DNA from 3 places in the Litoribrevibacter euphylliae genome. Region 3 is predicted to be linked to each of the others. Evidence: predicted binding sites of a transcription regulator. Region 3 holds the regulator's gene; each other region holds the start of a gene.

Evidence for each region. Region 3 encodes LexA, which represses DNA repair genes until DNA is damaged. Its sites were predicted from a motif close to TACTGTNTANNTANACAGTA; they were not measured.
Region 1: the regulator LexA is predicted to act here: its motif matches at 2,870-2,889, upstream of ACFOEK_RS07775 (PA0069 family radical SAM protein).
Region 2: the regulator LexA is predicted to act here: its motif matches at 3,302-3,321, upstream of ACFOEK_RS17790 (DNA topoisomerase III).

What each region holds. Positions count from the first base shown of each region.
Region 1 is NZ_JBHRSZ010000004.1:48,040-53,202, forward strand. It holds gene ACFOEK_RS07760 (AI-2E family transporter) at 1-722, opposite strand, end outside; gene ACFOEK_RS07765 (Crp/Fnr family transcriptional regulator) at 726-1,289, opposite strand; gene ACFOEK_RS07770 (HD-GYP domain-containing protein) at 1,450-2,736, opposite strand; gene ACFOEK_RS07775 (PA0069 family radical SAM protein) at 2,907-3,992, shown strand; gene ACFOEK_RS07780 (GrxA family glutaredoxin) at 4,090-4,344, shown strand; gene ACFOEK_RS07785 (FKBP-type peptidyl-prolyl cis-trans isomerase) at 4,570-5,052, shown strand; gene ACFOEK_RS07790 (DUF5683 domain-containing protein) at 5,107-5,163, shown strand, end outside.
Region 2 is NZ_JBHRSZ010000007.1:589,359-594,521, reverse strand. It holds gene ACFOEK_RS17810 (helix-turn-helix domain-containing protein) at 1-281, shown strand, start outside; gene ACFOEK_RS17805 (PBPRA1643 family SWIM/SEC-C metal-binding motif protein) at 325-657, opposite strand; gene ACFOEK_RS17800 (DEAD/DEAH box helicase) at 729-2,207, opposite strand; gene ACFOEK_RS17795 (substrate-binding periplasmic protein) at 2,417-3,196, opposite strand; gene ACFOEK_RS17790 (DNA topoisomerase III) at 3,332-5,163, shown strand, end outside.
Region 3 is NZ_JBHRSZ010000001.1:284,359-289,521, reverse strand. It holds gene ACFOEK_RS01185 (TetR/AcrR family transcriptional regulator) at 1-638, opposite strand, end outside; gene ACFOEK_RS01180 (hypothetical protein) at 881-2,194, opposite strand; gene lexA (transcriptional repressor LexA) at 2,367-3,002, shown strand; gene ACFOEK_RS01170 (hypothetical protein) at 3,124-3,930, opposite strand; gene ACFOEK_RS01165 (DUF924 family protein) at 4,190-4,795, shown strand; gene ACFOEK_RS01160 (SMP-30/gluconolactonase/LRE family protein) at 4,803-5,163, opposite strand, start outside.

The DNA of each region.
Region 1 (5,163 bases), on a different contig from region 3:
AAACCGGCAAACACGCCGAGCATGATGGCGGACTCGAAACCTGCGATGACGAATCCTGTGGTGGCAACCGTCGCCAGAATACTGGTCTGGATGATGACGCCTTTGATATAACCTTGCAGTTGGCGAGCGACTCGGTAATAGATCGACCAACCCATTTCAAAATATTCATTCGGCAGTAAAGACAGTAAGCGGTTACGGGAGGATTTGTAGTCTCTTAACAAGAAGAACACGATGAAGGGTACTAATAATAGAGTACCTGATATGTCTAACAGGATGTTTGATCCCTGAATGATCACGTCAAGATTAAGCTCGGTACTCGACCCCTGAAGAAACTGGTTGATCCCGGCTTTGTCTACCTGAATCCCAGACTTTTCTAATAAAAACTGAAGCTTATCTGTCCACTCGAAGAGCGTGCTTTTCAATATCCCCAGTTTGTTTTGGGCGGCTAAGATGCCGTCCAGTAATTTGGGAAAACCGATAAAGGTTAATCCTGCACTGATGCATACCAGTACACACAAAATCATGGAGGCAGAACTGGCCGGACTTAGCCCGCGCCCGGTCATCTGGTTGTTGACGGGTTCCAGTAATGCATAGAGCGTGAAAGAGACCAGCAGCGCAAAAATAACGGGTTTAAATAACCAGGCAATGCTGATCAATAAAATGCAAATGATGCAAAAAATCAGGCAAGACAAGAATGAAGGGCGTAACAACCAGCTTGGCATGGCTTATTCCTTCAATTCGCTGTTTTCGGGAAGGATAGCTGAGGCGCTTGGATTTTGCGTTACTGCAGGTGAGGGCTCTACTGTTTGGCTTATGGCTTGGTTACTGAGTCTCAGTCGAGTAGCTAGAATCCCAGCGAGGTTCCGCATCAATCGTGCGCCATCAATCGGGTATCTGTCGGTCAGCTCGTCCAGGTTTTGCCGTAAAAAGAAAATGAGTTCAGTCGGCCCCACTGCCAATGCATTTGCGGTTCTTGGTTCATCGACCACCAGTGCCACTTCACCAAAGAAATCCCCTGCTTCAAGTCGAGCCAGATTTTTATGATGAGAGGTAATGTTGACATTGCCAGACAGTATCAGTGCTGCGCCTATCCCTGTTTCACCTTGATGAAAGATGACTTCACCATCTTGGTAGGTACGAAGATGCATGTCTGGTACCAATGCTCGGCAGTGCTTGCGAGAAATCTTGTGGAATAACGGTGTTTTAAGCCAAAGGTCTGCAATACGTTCATCGAGCTGAGTGGTTTTCTTAAAAAAGTTATGCCACAGAGGGTTTTTATTAGTATCCATTCTGTTCCTTTAATGCTTATTCCTTCACACACTCTGTTCTTAGAAGTCTAACTCTGAGGGCAGGGCTACATCTGGCTAAATTTTACTGTTGACCAAAAACTTATGACCCAATCTAACTTTAAATAAGTGAAAACGTTACCACTGATTCGTGTGAATGCTATTACAAACCATCACCTAAGAAATAGTCTTTTAAAGCCTCTTCTGTGGACTTCAACCATTGGTTCAGTTCTGGTGGGATTTTGCTGTCAGGATGCAATTGACGTCGAAAAATACGAATGCTGTCGATTACCTGAAAAATACCGTCTTGAACCAGAGCACCTACTTCCATAATTAGATCGTCATCTTCTGTGGCCATTTCCATCGTACTGGACCCTCGGAACTTGTCGAGACCTGCATTGGACATAGCGAGATCAATCGACAATAGACGACGTTTCAAGTGTTGAGCGGCATTGGTGCTCAAAAAAGGATTGGTAACCTGTTCCATCACTTTTTCGCCACTGGTAACGGCGGTAATGAGTTTATCATAGACCTTTTTAACGTCATTGGCGTCTCTGGGGAGGTCGAAATCAGAAGAGGCCTTAGCCCAGCTTTCCAGAATCTTGATCAGGCACTTGGACGCTTCGTCGTTCAACTGTTCTCCCATATGGGTTTTCAGCACGGTCACTGTGTAGTGGTAACCATGTCGATGGTAAATACTGACGCCACACTCAACGGTCGCCAGAATTTGGCTAGGTATGGATAAATAATACTCGGACTTAGCCATTGGGTAGCCACTGCCATCCAGCCGCTCATGGTGTTCCAATACAATTTTAGCGATGGAATCCTGGTACTCTGGAAATTGATCGAGTATGCGATGCATGATGATGGGATGTGATGCAATATGACGTTCTTGTTCGGGTGTAAAAATGTTGCCTCGGTCTTCCAGCTCTTCACTGAGATGGAGCATGCCTAGATCATGGAAGATAGCTGCGGTGGCGAGATCGTCGGCTTCCATTCGGGGGATCTGCATCATATCGGCAACGCAAAGCGCGGTATAAGTGACGAGCATCGAATGCTCAAATAGATCGGGTTTTTGTTTTTTGCACACAGTTACTTTGTTGCGCATGCTGGTATTCAGTCGCAAGCGTGCAAAACCACGAATAGGCATGTCTCTATCGTGTAACAAATCGAGTGATGCTTTGTATTGGGGATTTTCTTTTAGGTATTCCTGCCAGAATTCCATTAGTGAAGATGCATCAAGCGTATCTTGAATACTAATGACCTGATCAACTTCTTTATTTATTGAATGTTGTTGTAAACGGGCCAATAGATTCTTATTGATCGTTGCGCCTTTAGGCAGAAGCAGTACGCCCTTGGCACTTACAATATCTTCACTGGCGGTGACGACGTCTGTTTCACCTAAATCAGTTACATGTCCTAGGTATTGGTCGTTTGCTGTTGTGGTCATCAATGATCCCTTAGTGTGATGGCCTGTAATTACTCTGTGTACTACTCGCTCATGCTCTATTTACTGATGCTCTACTTACTATAGTGCAATTGGCAAACATCGCTTTTCATTTGCAAAGACTGTATTTTAGTTGTACTGTAAAAATATACAGTATTTAAGGTTGAACTGTTATGCAAACACAAGCGTTAAAAGGCCGTGGAGCTTCTTCTAATCCATCAAATCGTTTTCATTCACTTCACTCCGTAGAGGAACACTTATCCAATGAAAGTGAAGCTTATGATGAGGCAAATTATAAAATAAAACTAATAAGTACTGAGATTATCGAGCAAACTGCCAGGACAGTTATTGCCAGAAATCAATCTCCCGATGTTCCGCATGAACAATCGGTTAATCCCTATGCGGGTTGTGAACATGGCTGTGTGTATTGCTATGCCCGGCCAAGCCATGCTTATCATGATTTGTCACCCGGCTTGGATTTTGAAACCAAGATCATTGCAAAGACGAACGCTGATGAGTGTTTGAGACAAGAGATCAGTAAACCTGCTTACAAGCCTAAACCTATTTTGATTGGTGCGAACACCGACCCCTATCAACCAGTCGAGAGTCGTTATCAGCTGACTCGAAAGTTATTAGACGTTTGTCTGGAAAAAGGTCAGCCCGTTAGTTTAATCACCAAGAGTCATTTGATTGAGCGTGATTTGGATCTCTTGGAAGCGCTTGCTCAGAAAGGCCTGTGCTCGGTAAGGGTTTCAGTGACGACGTTAGATAACGAGCTGAAGCGTATTTTAGAGCCGAGAACGGCTTCGGGGTCTGCAAGATTAGCGACAATTCATAAACTAGCGACCGCTGGTGTGCCGACAGGTGTGATCGTCGCACCTGTGATTCCCTCCATTAATGACAAGGAACTCGAAGCAATTCTAAAAGCATCAAAAGATGCGGGAGCTTCTTCTGCAACTTACATTCTTTTAAGGCTTCCACATGAGGTGAAGGACTTATTCAGCGAATGGTTAGAGATTCATTACCCTCAGAGAGCAAAACATGTGTTGAGCCTGATCAGTCAGTGTCGCGGTGGCAAGCTGTACGACTCGAATTATAAAAACCGCATGACCGGAGAGGGGGTGTTTGCCGAGATGATATCGACTCGCTTTTCTGTTGCATGTAATCGTTTGGGATTAAAAATGGTGGCAAACGAGAAATTAAACCTTTCATTATTTAAAGCGGCACAAGGTGCGCACCCTCAAATGTGCTTATTTTAGTTAAAATCTATTGAGTGTTTTATTTTAATTGATTGTATTAATTTTTGGCGGCAGGCAATACTGCTCCTATCGAATCAACTGATGGGGAGTCAACCTAATGCAACGTATAACTATTTTTGGTCGTGAAGGATGTGGTTTTTGTAAACGAGCTAAGGAATTGTGCGAGATAAAAGGATTGAACTACGTCTATGTGGATATTCAAAAAGAAGGTATTTCAAAAGCCGATCTTGAGAAGACAGTCGGTAAACCTGTTCTGACTGTGCCTCAAGTGTTCCATGGCCAAGATCACATCGGTGGTTTCACTGAACTCAATAACTTTGTCAAAGTGCAGTTAGCCACGCAAGCTGCTTAATTTTACTCATTCACTGTTACCCTTAACCTTCGGCGATTTGTTTTTTCGTCGGAGGTTTTTTGATTTCATAGAATTATGAACCGATCAGTAAGAAATTTGGTTGCTGCCCTTGAAATTCAGGAAACCATCATCACATACTGAACTTAAGCTTTCTTCGTGGCTGGGTTCATGTTGAAAAAACTCATTTATCGTTGCAAAACGGTTTTCTCCTAACTGGGAAAAAATATGTCTATTTCTAATCAAAAAGTAGTAACCATGGATTTTAAAGTATCTGATACTAACGGACAGGTATTAGATTCGTCTGAAGGCGCTGAGCCGTTAGTGTATTTGCATGGTGCAAATAACATTATTCCTGGTTTGGAAAGCGCACTAGAAGGCAAGAGTGCTGGTGATTTCGTTAAGGTGGAAGTTGTTGCTGCGGAAGCGTATGGCGAGTATCACGATCAGATGGTTCAAGAAGTGCCTATGGCGGCGTTCGAAGGTGTGGATAAAGTTGAGCCTGGTATGGCATTCCACGCTGAATCTCCAGACGGCCATCCTATTCAAATCATCGTAACTGGTGTTGAAGGCGACATGGTGACTGTTGATGGTAATCATCCGCTAGCGGGTAAAGATTTGGTGTTTGAAGTGACAGTTAAAGACGTTCGTGATGCAACGGCAGATGAGCTTGAGCATGGTCATGTTCATGGACCTGGCTGCAGTCACTAAGTGATTACATCTGTGGTTTCTGGTCGTTTGTTTTAAACAATATGGAGTGAAACTTTGTCGAATCCAGGCATAGCAGCGGTATTGAGTTTGATTCTTCCTGGTGTTGGTCAG
Region 2 (5,163 bases), on a different contig from region 3:
TGGTCCGTATTAACCAACAATTTATTAAGGAAGCTCTGTGCAACCATCACGTCACTGATAGCCCATTTTATTCAACCAGTCGATTGTTCAGCGAACACAGCATTAAGCAGCTTCATGAAGAAATAGACCGCATCTATCAGCGTTTTCAACAACAGGCAGCACTGGATCAAATCTACTACCCAACAGATCAGTTGAAACCCTATAAAATGGTCGCAACACTCACTCCGTTCAACCTGTCGCACTATTTCAGTGTCGATCGGTTTAATGAACGAAAGCAATGAACGAAAGCAATGAACGAAAACAGATTACATCTTAAAGAGATGCCTAGCCACAGCACTTCTTAAACTTCTTGCCGCTGCCACAGCTGCATGGGTCGTTTCTACCCGGAGTTTTTTCTACACGCTGGGTTTCCGGCGTACTGATCAAAGCATCCAGCTCAGCAATGTCTTCCGCCTGCTTTGCGTCGATGTCGATCACAGCAAACAGCTGATGCTCGGCCAATAAGGCTTCAATCTCTACTTTTCGTGCCTCGCTGACCACACGAAGTGTCAGTGGCGCATCTTCGGTCCCTGGTCGGGTTTCCCGATTGGTGGTGAAACCATAACTGGCATGTTTTGGTTTTTTCTCGATCTTACCTTTGTAGAAAAATTTCGACATTGTGATACCTGTGTTCTAAACCTATTCGCTTAACGGTTAATCAATTGGCGATTGAATCACTAAGTGTGCGACTAACGATTACCCCATGGGTTCTCAGAGGTTGTACGTTTCTTAGGCTTTGCCAAACGCTTCTTCGGCGCTCTACGAACACCAGCATCATCTTGATGATGAGCACTATCACTTGCACCTTCTGCCTTTGCTCTTGATTGAGCGCGAGAACCATCAGCCGCCTTTTTCGGTCTTGAGTGTTGGCGTTTCTTCTCCGCCTGTTTACTGCCTACAGAGCGTTGACCGTCTTGATGATTTTGCTTCGGCTTCTTCGGTTTTTTGGGCTTTTTCGGTTTGATAGGACGCGTATCCAGTTTCGATTCAGGTAACTGATTACTGGCTTTGAAACCTTTAATGTCTTTGCGAGGAAGCACTGTCTGAATCAATCGTTCGATGTCTTTCAGTTGTTGGAATTCATCCGCAGAAACCAACGAAACTGCTTCACCTTCTGCACCGGCACGCCCAGTTCTTCCGATACGATGAACGTAATCCTCAGCGGTGTTTGGCAATTCAAAATTCACTACGTGAGGCAACTGCGAAATGTCGATTCCACGAGCGGCAATGTCAGTGGCCACCAAGATGGAAATTTCATTGGTTTTGAAATTTGCCAACGCCTTGGTTCGAGCCCCTTGGCTCTTATTACCATGAATCGCCGCTGCGGTGATTCCAGCTTTGCTCAGTTTATCGGTCAAACGGTTCGCGCCGTGCTTAGTACGAGTAAATACCAACACCTGTTGCCAGTTGTTTTCTTTGATGAGCTGAATCAGTGCCGCTGTTTTTTGGCTTTTATCCACAGCGCTGATCCATTGATCCACGGTTTTAGCAGTGGTGTTCGGTGGCGCAACAGACACTTCCATCGGATCATGCACAATCCCCTTCGCCAAGCCTCGAATCTCTTCAGAAAAGGTTGCAGAAAAGAGTAAGGTCTGACGATGCTTCGGAAGCAACGCAAGAATCTTATTAATGTCGCGCTGAAAGCCCATATCCAGCATTCGATCGGCTTCGTCCAACACCAGCGTAGTAAGATGATCAAACTTAAGCGCGTTTTGCTGATACAAATCCAACAAGCGGCCTGGCGTGGCAATCAAAATATCGGCACCGCCACGCAGCTTCATCATTTGTGGGTTAATCTTCACACCACCAAACACGACAGCAGATTTAATATTTAAATACTTGCTGTAGGCCTCGACGTTTTCAGCCACTTGCGCCGCCAATTCACGCGTTGGTGTCAACACCAAAGAACGTATCTGATTTGCGCCCTTTCCTTTGACCCCACCCTTTCCTGTAGTTACTGCCACGGGCTTTTCTAATACCAACTTGTTTAACAGCGGCAGAGTAAAGCTGGCGGTTTTACCGGTACCGGTTTGAGCCGCAGCCATCACATCTCGCCCGTCCAACACATGCGGAATGGCCTGCGCTTGAATCGGCGATGGTGTTTCATAACCTTGATCGGAAATGGCTCTTAGGATTTCAGGTAATAAACCCAAGTCAGTAAAACTCATAGCTTCTCGTTTAATTGTCGCAACTGTTAAAAATGACCGTAGGATCTGGATAAAATTTAGCCAGCTTCAGGAGGGGCGTGCAGCTTACAATAAGTACGAGTGAATCGCTATGACTTTCTTTGGATACCAAAAACAGAGTAACCGCGAAATACATTAACCATCGAACGGAGATGCTGCGGGCAAAATATGCCCGCAGTAAGAAGGGGGGATTACTTAGCTAGGAACTCACCAGCTTTGTCTTTAAAGGCTTTGGTTTCACGGATTTCGGCCGCTTTCATCCAAATCTTTTCAGCAAGTGCCTTATTGGAATTAACAAACTGCTTAGACAGCATCAAATAATAAGGTTTGTCGACCAACGGGGTTTCAATGGCCTTCAGCTGGCCGCTGAATTTAGAATCACTGGCAAGAATGTTATCGCCATTTAAGGTCAATGCTGCAACCGCATCTACTCGCCCGGACAACAGCTTCTGGAAGTTGTTTAGGGTTTTGGAAGACTTTGCATCCACTTGATAGCCTGCTTTGGCAAGATCATCACCGATGGAGTAACCTGCCGGTGCCGCCACTTTGCCAGTCAATCCTGAAATGGTCATTTTACCTGTGACGTTAACGTTAGAGTCTTTTTTCACGTACAAAGAATAGCTTGATGAATGCAAACGCATGCCTGGATCTACATCACCACCGGAATGGGTAGCTGGATATAATCCATGCTGTAGTCGCTTCTCTTTAAAACTGGCCGCAAAGCAACCTTCCGTAATGCCATTCTCAATATTGTGAAGGCAACGCTGCCAAGGTGCCTGAATATATTTGAAAGCCACCTCAGGAAGTGCTTCATCCGTCATTTCAAGCAGAATAAAATTAACCCCGGAACCATCCTTCATACTCCATGGGTAAGAATCCACGTTTTCATACGTGAATGTTACTGTTTGTTCTGCCAAAGCAGCCCCAGATGAAAGCATTAATGCTAAGCATGCAGACACCATTGATTTCATAGTACTTCCTCTTTTCAATTTACAAATCCATGTGCGAAAAGCGCCCATTTCGACGTAAGCATAGCTTAGTATTTTGACTCTGTATGAAAGAGACGGGTATAGTTATACTGTTTATTTATACAGAAAAGTCCCTAAATGATCCTTTACATAGCCGAAAAGCCCAGTCTCGGGCGCGCCATTGCCGACGCTTTGCCCAAACCTCTCAAGAAAAACGACGGTTTTATCACGGCAGCCAATGGCGATGTGGTGTCCTGGTGTATCGGTCATTTGTTAGAACAAGCAGAGCCGGATGCTTATCACGCCAGCTTCAAACAATGGAAAATGGAGCATCTTCCGATCCTGCCAGATCAATGGCAACTGCAACCCAAGCCTAAAACCCGTAAGCAACTATCGGTGTTGAAGAAATTGGTTAAGGAGTCCACCCAACTCGTCCATGCCGGTGACCCGGATCGTGAAGGTCAATTATTGGTAGACGAAGTACTCAGCTATTTGAACGTCCCAAAAACCAAACGGGCCAATACACAACGATTGCTGATCAACGACTTAAACCTTTCAGCGGTACGACAGGCGTTACAAAAACTACAGCCAAATACCAACTTTGTGCCGTTATCCGTCTCCGCATTGGCCCGTTCCCGCGCCGATTGGTTGTACGGCATTAACATGACTCGCGCCTATACACTGCAAGGCCGGAAGTCCGGTTACAACTCTGTGCTATCGGTAGGACGTGTACAAACTCCGGTACTGGGTCTGGTGGTACGACGAGATGAAGAAATCGACAACTTCGTTTCCAAACCCTTCTATGAAGTGATGGCTCACTTAACTACGGAACAAAACCAAGCCTTTACCGCTAAATGGCAGCCCAGTGAAGCCTGCCAACCCTATATGGATGACGAAGGCCGTGTGCTGTCCAAGGCACTGGCAGAAAACGTTGTGAAACGCATCAGTCATCAGCCAGCAAGTGTCACCAGCTATCAGAGTAAAGACAAGCAACAAGCACAGCCGCTGCCCTACAATCTTTCCGCATTGCAGATCGATGCCTCCAAGCGGTTTAACCTCTCGGCTCAGCAAACCCTCGATGCCTGTCAATCCTTGTATGAACAACACAAGCTGATTACTTACCCGCGTTCCGACAATCGTTATCTGCCGGAAGAACATCACGCACAAGCAGCGCAAGTGCTGAACGCATTATCCAGTAATCAAAGCGATCAACAGGACGCCATTAACAAAGCCGATCCAAAAATTAAAACCAAAGCGTGGAACGATAAGAAAGTCGAAGCACACCACGCCATCATTCCTACCGCAAAGCGCACCTCGCTGGACAAATTATCAAGAGCAGAACAGCAAGTTTACGGGCTGATTGCCCGTCAATATTTGGCGCTCTTCTACCCTGCGTACCGTTATCAAGAACGCAAAGCAGAAATAGAGATTCAAAAAGGTAAATTTATTGCCCAAAGCAAGGAAGACATTGATCTGGGTTGGAAAGCGTTATTTCTCTCTCAAAACAAAGCATCTTCCAGTAAAACAGTTGAAGGTCAAACCGAGCACAAATCGCCCTTACCGAAGCTAACGCAAGGCCAAGTCCTGCAATCGCATCAAGCTGAATTGTTGGAGAAACAGACTCAACCACCTCAGCCGTTTACCGACGCCACCTTGTTGAGTGCAATGACCGGTATCAGTCGTTACGTCAAAGATCCAGAGATTCGTAAAGTCTTGCGAGAAACCGACGGGCTGGGAACCGAAGCAACCCGGGCCTCCATCATTGAACTACTGTTTAAACGCCAGTTTTTGGTTCGCCAAGGCAAACAGATTCGAGCGACACAAACCGGGAAATCGCTGATCAACGCCTTACCGGAGCAAGCATCCACTCCCGACATGACCGCCGACTGGGAGTCACAGCTCAGTCGTATCAGCGAGCGTGAGCTAAATTACCAAGCCTTTATGCAGCCTCTGGAAGCGAATCTGCATGA
Region 3 (5,163 bases):
TAAGTAGCAGGAGCCATTAAGCCCGCACTTACAAATTTTGCCAAGTATGAAATCATGTCTTTGAACTGACTGTCCACTGAAAGATCATTTGCTGCCATGGCTTGCAAAGAATCCACGCTCGACATCGTAAACGCCAAAGTACCCAATACAAAGTGAATACGCCAGAACCATTCGATAGGCGTCATTTCCGGGCATGCCATTTTCATGGTTCTCATGAATGGCTTAAACACATCAGAATAATGTTCTTTGAGATAGTTACGTAAGTGTCCTTGTGCTTGAGCATAAGCCAAGCCCATTAGACGCATAAACACAGCAACGCTTTGGTCATTTCTCTCTGCAACCACTTGAGCTGAAGAAGCCAGTACCGCAATCATATGTGCAATATCGACTTTATCTTCTCCAACTTGTTGGATATAAGCATTGAGTTGATCTTTAAACTCTCGACTGAAAGGGGTTAAGAAGCGGGCAAAGGTTGCCTGAATCAATGCTTCTTTAGATCCAAAGTGATAATTAACAGCGGCCAGGTTCACCCCTGCTTTACTGGTAATCATCCGCAAAGAAGTTTCGGCAAAACCTCGTTCTGCAAAAAGCTCCTGCGCTGCATCAAGAATTTTATCGACCGTATTTCCGTTGGCCATTACTGCGTCTCCGTTAAAAACAACTGTTTAAAACATACGTTTGAACACAATACATGTCAAGGAAAGGGAATAAGAAATCACATCAAGATTAGAATATACAACCTAGAGTATAAACATAGTCGACAAACGGCATCTCTACCAGACTGCGTTTACTCTCTACGCACCGATCTAAAGCGAATAAAATGCCCCAGATCGATGGTCTATTAAGTAGAAAACAGTAAGCAGAGAAAATAGATTCAGAATTAGAAATAATACGTAAGGTTTACTTCAACGTAATCATCGTTCATGAAAGAGGCCATTTTGTCGCGTGAATCACCTGTCTGAAGCTCCATTAACGCTTCTTGCAAAGAATCCGGGGCTTTATCCCCACCAAACCAGGTGCGTCCTTCCACAGCCAAAGCTAATGAATCACTCAGACGTTGACTATACTCCAAGCCCAACGTGTTTTCAGAACTGCTGGGATCAAGGATAAGACCCGCCAACAACTCGGTATCATCCACATCATTGAACGCTAATCGCCATCCCACAAACCAATCGTCCTCAAAGGTTGCAACTGGATCATCTTCACCACGGCTATCGTAGAGATACTCACCAATCCAGCCAAGATCCATAGCCGAATCAAAAATGCCGACTTGCGTATACTCAAATCCAGCCACAACAGCTTTATAATGGTGGTCGGATTCAACACCGCTGTCAGCTGAATAGTCAAAACCACTTCTGTAAATAGCCTCTAACTTAAAAAGCCAGGATTCATAGACATGCTGAACATCAAGCCCTAATTGAGTAATCACCGGATAATAGGGCTCTAGCTTAGGGTCTAACAAATTATTGTTAAACACCAATACAGGCTCCCTGCTTGTTCCCGAAAACAAGTAAACACCAACATCGGTATCATCTAAGGTCTGAACCCAACGCGCGGCCCAATCAATGCGTTTCTCTTCTTTCGATGACTCATATTGCGCAGCATCATTATCAATAGGAATAAAGGTTCTGAAGCGTCCGTCTTCTCCTGGAAAGTTCCTCTCTCTATGCCCTGCCAATAAGAACAAGTCCAAAATACCTGACTCGAATTCGATGGAAGTATTGATCATCGGCTGACCAAGCTTATCTTCCTGATCCAAGGAACTGGCTGCATCAGTCTGATTAATCACATCCACCAAATGTCTTGACTCGGTAACACCCCAAAAGACTTTGTGGATACCTGCACGCAACTCCCAACCTTCGCCGAGGTGATTCCAATAAGCCTTATTAAGATCAATTAAGTTTCTTTCAGGGTCATGTTGATCAACGCGTAATTTAGGCTCAACAATCAAAAAGTCGCTACCGGAATCTGCTTCATAAAAGAATTCTGCTTGATACTCTAACGCGAAATCCGATCGTTGCTGATCAGCATCACCTTCATGAGCAAAACCCCGCCACTGAGTAGTCACCTCATTAGTTAATTCATAAGAGCTAGCAACCTGAGGAAGCAACAAAGAAAGCGAGCCTAATAAAGGGACAAACGAGAAGGATCGGGTGGATAGAGTTCGGATCGAAGAAAACAAATTCTTGTACAAGAGAAACCCCAATAGTTATTAATTGTTCTTAGGTTGGGCTATCTTGAGAATTAATGATTGATATGTCAACTATATAGGCATCTGCTCTCTCCTATCAAAAACATTATCAAATCCATTTACGATACGCAAAAAATACTGTATACCTATACAAAACTGTATAAAAGGTCAGTTCATGATTAAGCTCACTAAACGCCAACAAGAAGTGCTAGAAGTGATTAAGAATCACATCGACGACACAGGCTATCCACCAACGCGTGCTGAAATTGCCAAGACACTGGGCTTCCGCTCAGCGAATGCAGCTGAAGAGCATCTAAAAGCCCTGGCCAAAAAGGGCGCCATTGAAATGATGCCGGGCACTTCACGTGGATTAAGAATCCCCGGTTATGAAGCCTCTGCATCCAATGATGAACCAGAACAACCTCAAGGCTTACCGGTTATCGGACGTGTGGCGGCAGGTTCACCAGTATTAGCAGAAGAACATGTGGATCATATTTGCCCGGTTCAACCTGAATTCTTTAATCCACCAGCGGATTACCTCTTAAGAGTTCAAGGTCTAAGTATGAAAAACGTAGGCATTCTGGACGGAGATTTATTGGCCGTTCACAAAACTCAGAATGTTCGGAACGGGCAAATTGTCGTGGCACGCATCGGAGATGATGTCACCGTGAAGCGCTTAGACAAAAAAGGCAATATTGTACGCCTGATTCCAGAAAATGAAGATCTGGAAGACATTATCATCGATACCACAGAAGAAGCGGTTTACATCGAAGGATTAGGTGTTGGCGTAATTCGTAATGGCGATTTGTAAGTTATTTGATCGACCACTGTAGGTTCTGAAGAAATCTCATCGGCCGACAATAAAAAGAGGATATTTGAATTCACTCAATATCCTCTTTTTTATTTCTAATTGAACCCGTGGAAGCTATCCACTAATAAGCACGATAATGCATCGGATCGCCAGAAATCGGACACTCAAAATCTAGCTCGACTAAATCCACCTGCATACGATCACGATCCGTATTTCCTGAAATATACTCATCACCAAGCACCGGATGGCCAATCTCTAGGAAATAACAGCAGATATCTTTCGCATCACCTTGCGATAAATAGACATCAAGGATTGTGCTATCAGTGTGTTCCACATACTTCACAAGTTCACAACGACCTTTCAGCGCGTAGTCTTCATCATTGATATCCAGTTCATTACTCCCTTCAATACAACCAGACACCTCCACTCGATACTTAAAACTGAATCCTTGATTCTCCTGAAGCTCCGTGAAGGCTGCCGCCGCACGACGGTGATGTACCAACAATAGAATGCCCTTTGAGTCATCTGCCAACTCATACATTAAGTACGCATCGCGCTCAGATTCAAAGGTTTGATCCGCGATTCTTAATAAAGAGAGATGATCACCAAACAACTCACCTTCGATTGGCATACCCGCCGGTTTCATCCACACACTGTACTGCAGTTGATCAGTTAATAATTCTGCTGGTAACGGTTTACGGTTTAGGTATTCCTGATCGTAATACACCTCAACCTTATCACCGATTTTGAGATCAGTTTGCGCTTTACGCAAACAACTTTTTTCTCCTTTACGCTCAAGGAATACAGCACCCTTGTTCATTGCATCTTTAATTTTTGATTTGGAAAGTTGATCAAAATGGCCCCATAAAAATTCCAGCGCATTCAAAGAATCTAGTTCAGAAACTTCCAACTCAACTTCAAAGTGCATAACCCTTTCCTTCCCGTATGTATTGCCCTCCGTTGTCGGAAAGGCCTTTAAGCTTAAATTGCCCGCATTCTACAACAAATACTAATCCAAAGAATGAAAATAACGAATCAACCGCTAATCAAATCATCTCTTAATCTAATAAACCAATACTCTCATCGAGCATGAATCGTAAGCGCTCACATTTTCACTTGCTATACTCTACTCAATTACGCAATAGTAGGTTCTGTCTGTTTAAAGAATAAAGAGAATTAGAGTGCCCATGGAAGATATTAACGCAATCATTTCCTATTGGTTTGGTGATTTAGATACTTCAGGTTTTGCACAGGATGAGCAAAAGCAAAAATGGTGGACAGGATCGAGTGAAGTCGACCTTGAGATAAGCCATCAATTTGGTCATCTGGTAGAAGAGGCACTTAAAAGAGGTCTGAAATCGTGGAAAAATACGGCGCAAGGCCGATTAGCCTTAATTCTCTTATTGGATCAATTTACTCGGAATATTTACCGCGGCACCGAAAGAGCCTTTTCCGGAGATCATCGTGCATTAAAGTTGTGCAAGCTCGGTTTATCAGAGAAAACTGATCTCGCCCTACCCATTGAGCATCGAGTTTTCTTCTACATGCCTCTGGAACACTCAGAGAACCTGGACGATCAAGAACTTTGCATTCGCATGTTCAGCTCTTTAAAGCGCGAAGTGCCCAAAGAAAAACAACAGGTCATTGATAATTATGTGGGTTTTGCAGAAGAACACAGAGACATCATTAAACGTTTTGGCCGATTTCCTCACAGAAACTCTGCATTAAATCGTACTAACACTAAGGAAGAGACAAATTATCTTGAGGGCCAGTTTTCCAGCTTTGGCCAATGACAAAGAATCAATGGCCAGCCACCCCAACAGCATCGAGTTTAACTCGGTAAACCTGATAAGGCGCATTTTGAGCAATATCTGACGGTAGTTTTCCCAACACTTGATGCAAAGCACTGCAGGTAATGTATAGGTAGCCGTCAGGCCCAAAACTCAAGCCATCAGGCCAACGTAACAGATCAGTTTTTAGTAGCGTCTGACGGTGTCCTTCCGCATCCATACGAATGATGGCCGAATGCTCAATGTCGGTCAGATATATACCACCTGCGGCATCCGTCGACATCCCGTCCGTCATAGTTTTTCGCCCTACGGCTTCGATAAAGCTTGCCAAAATTTTATCATTCGCCTTCCCATATTTAAGATGGCGAGTC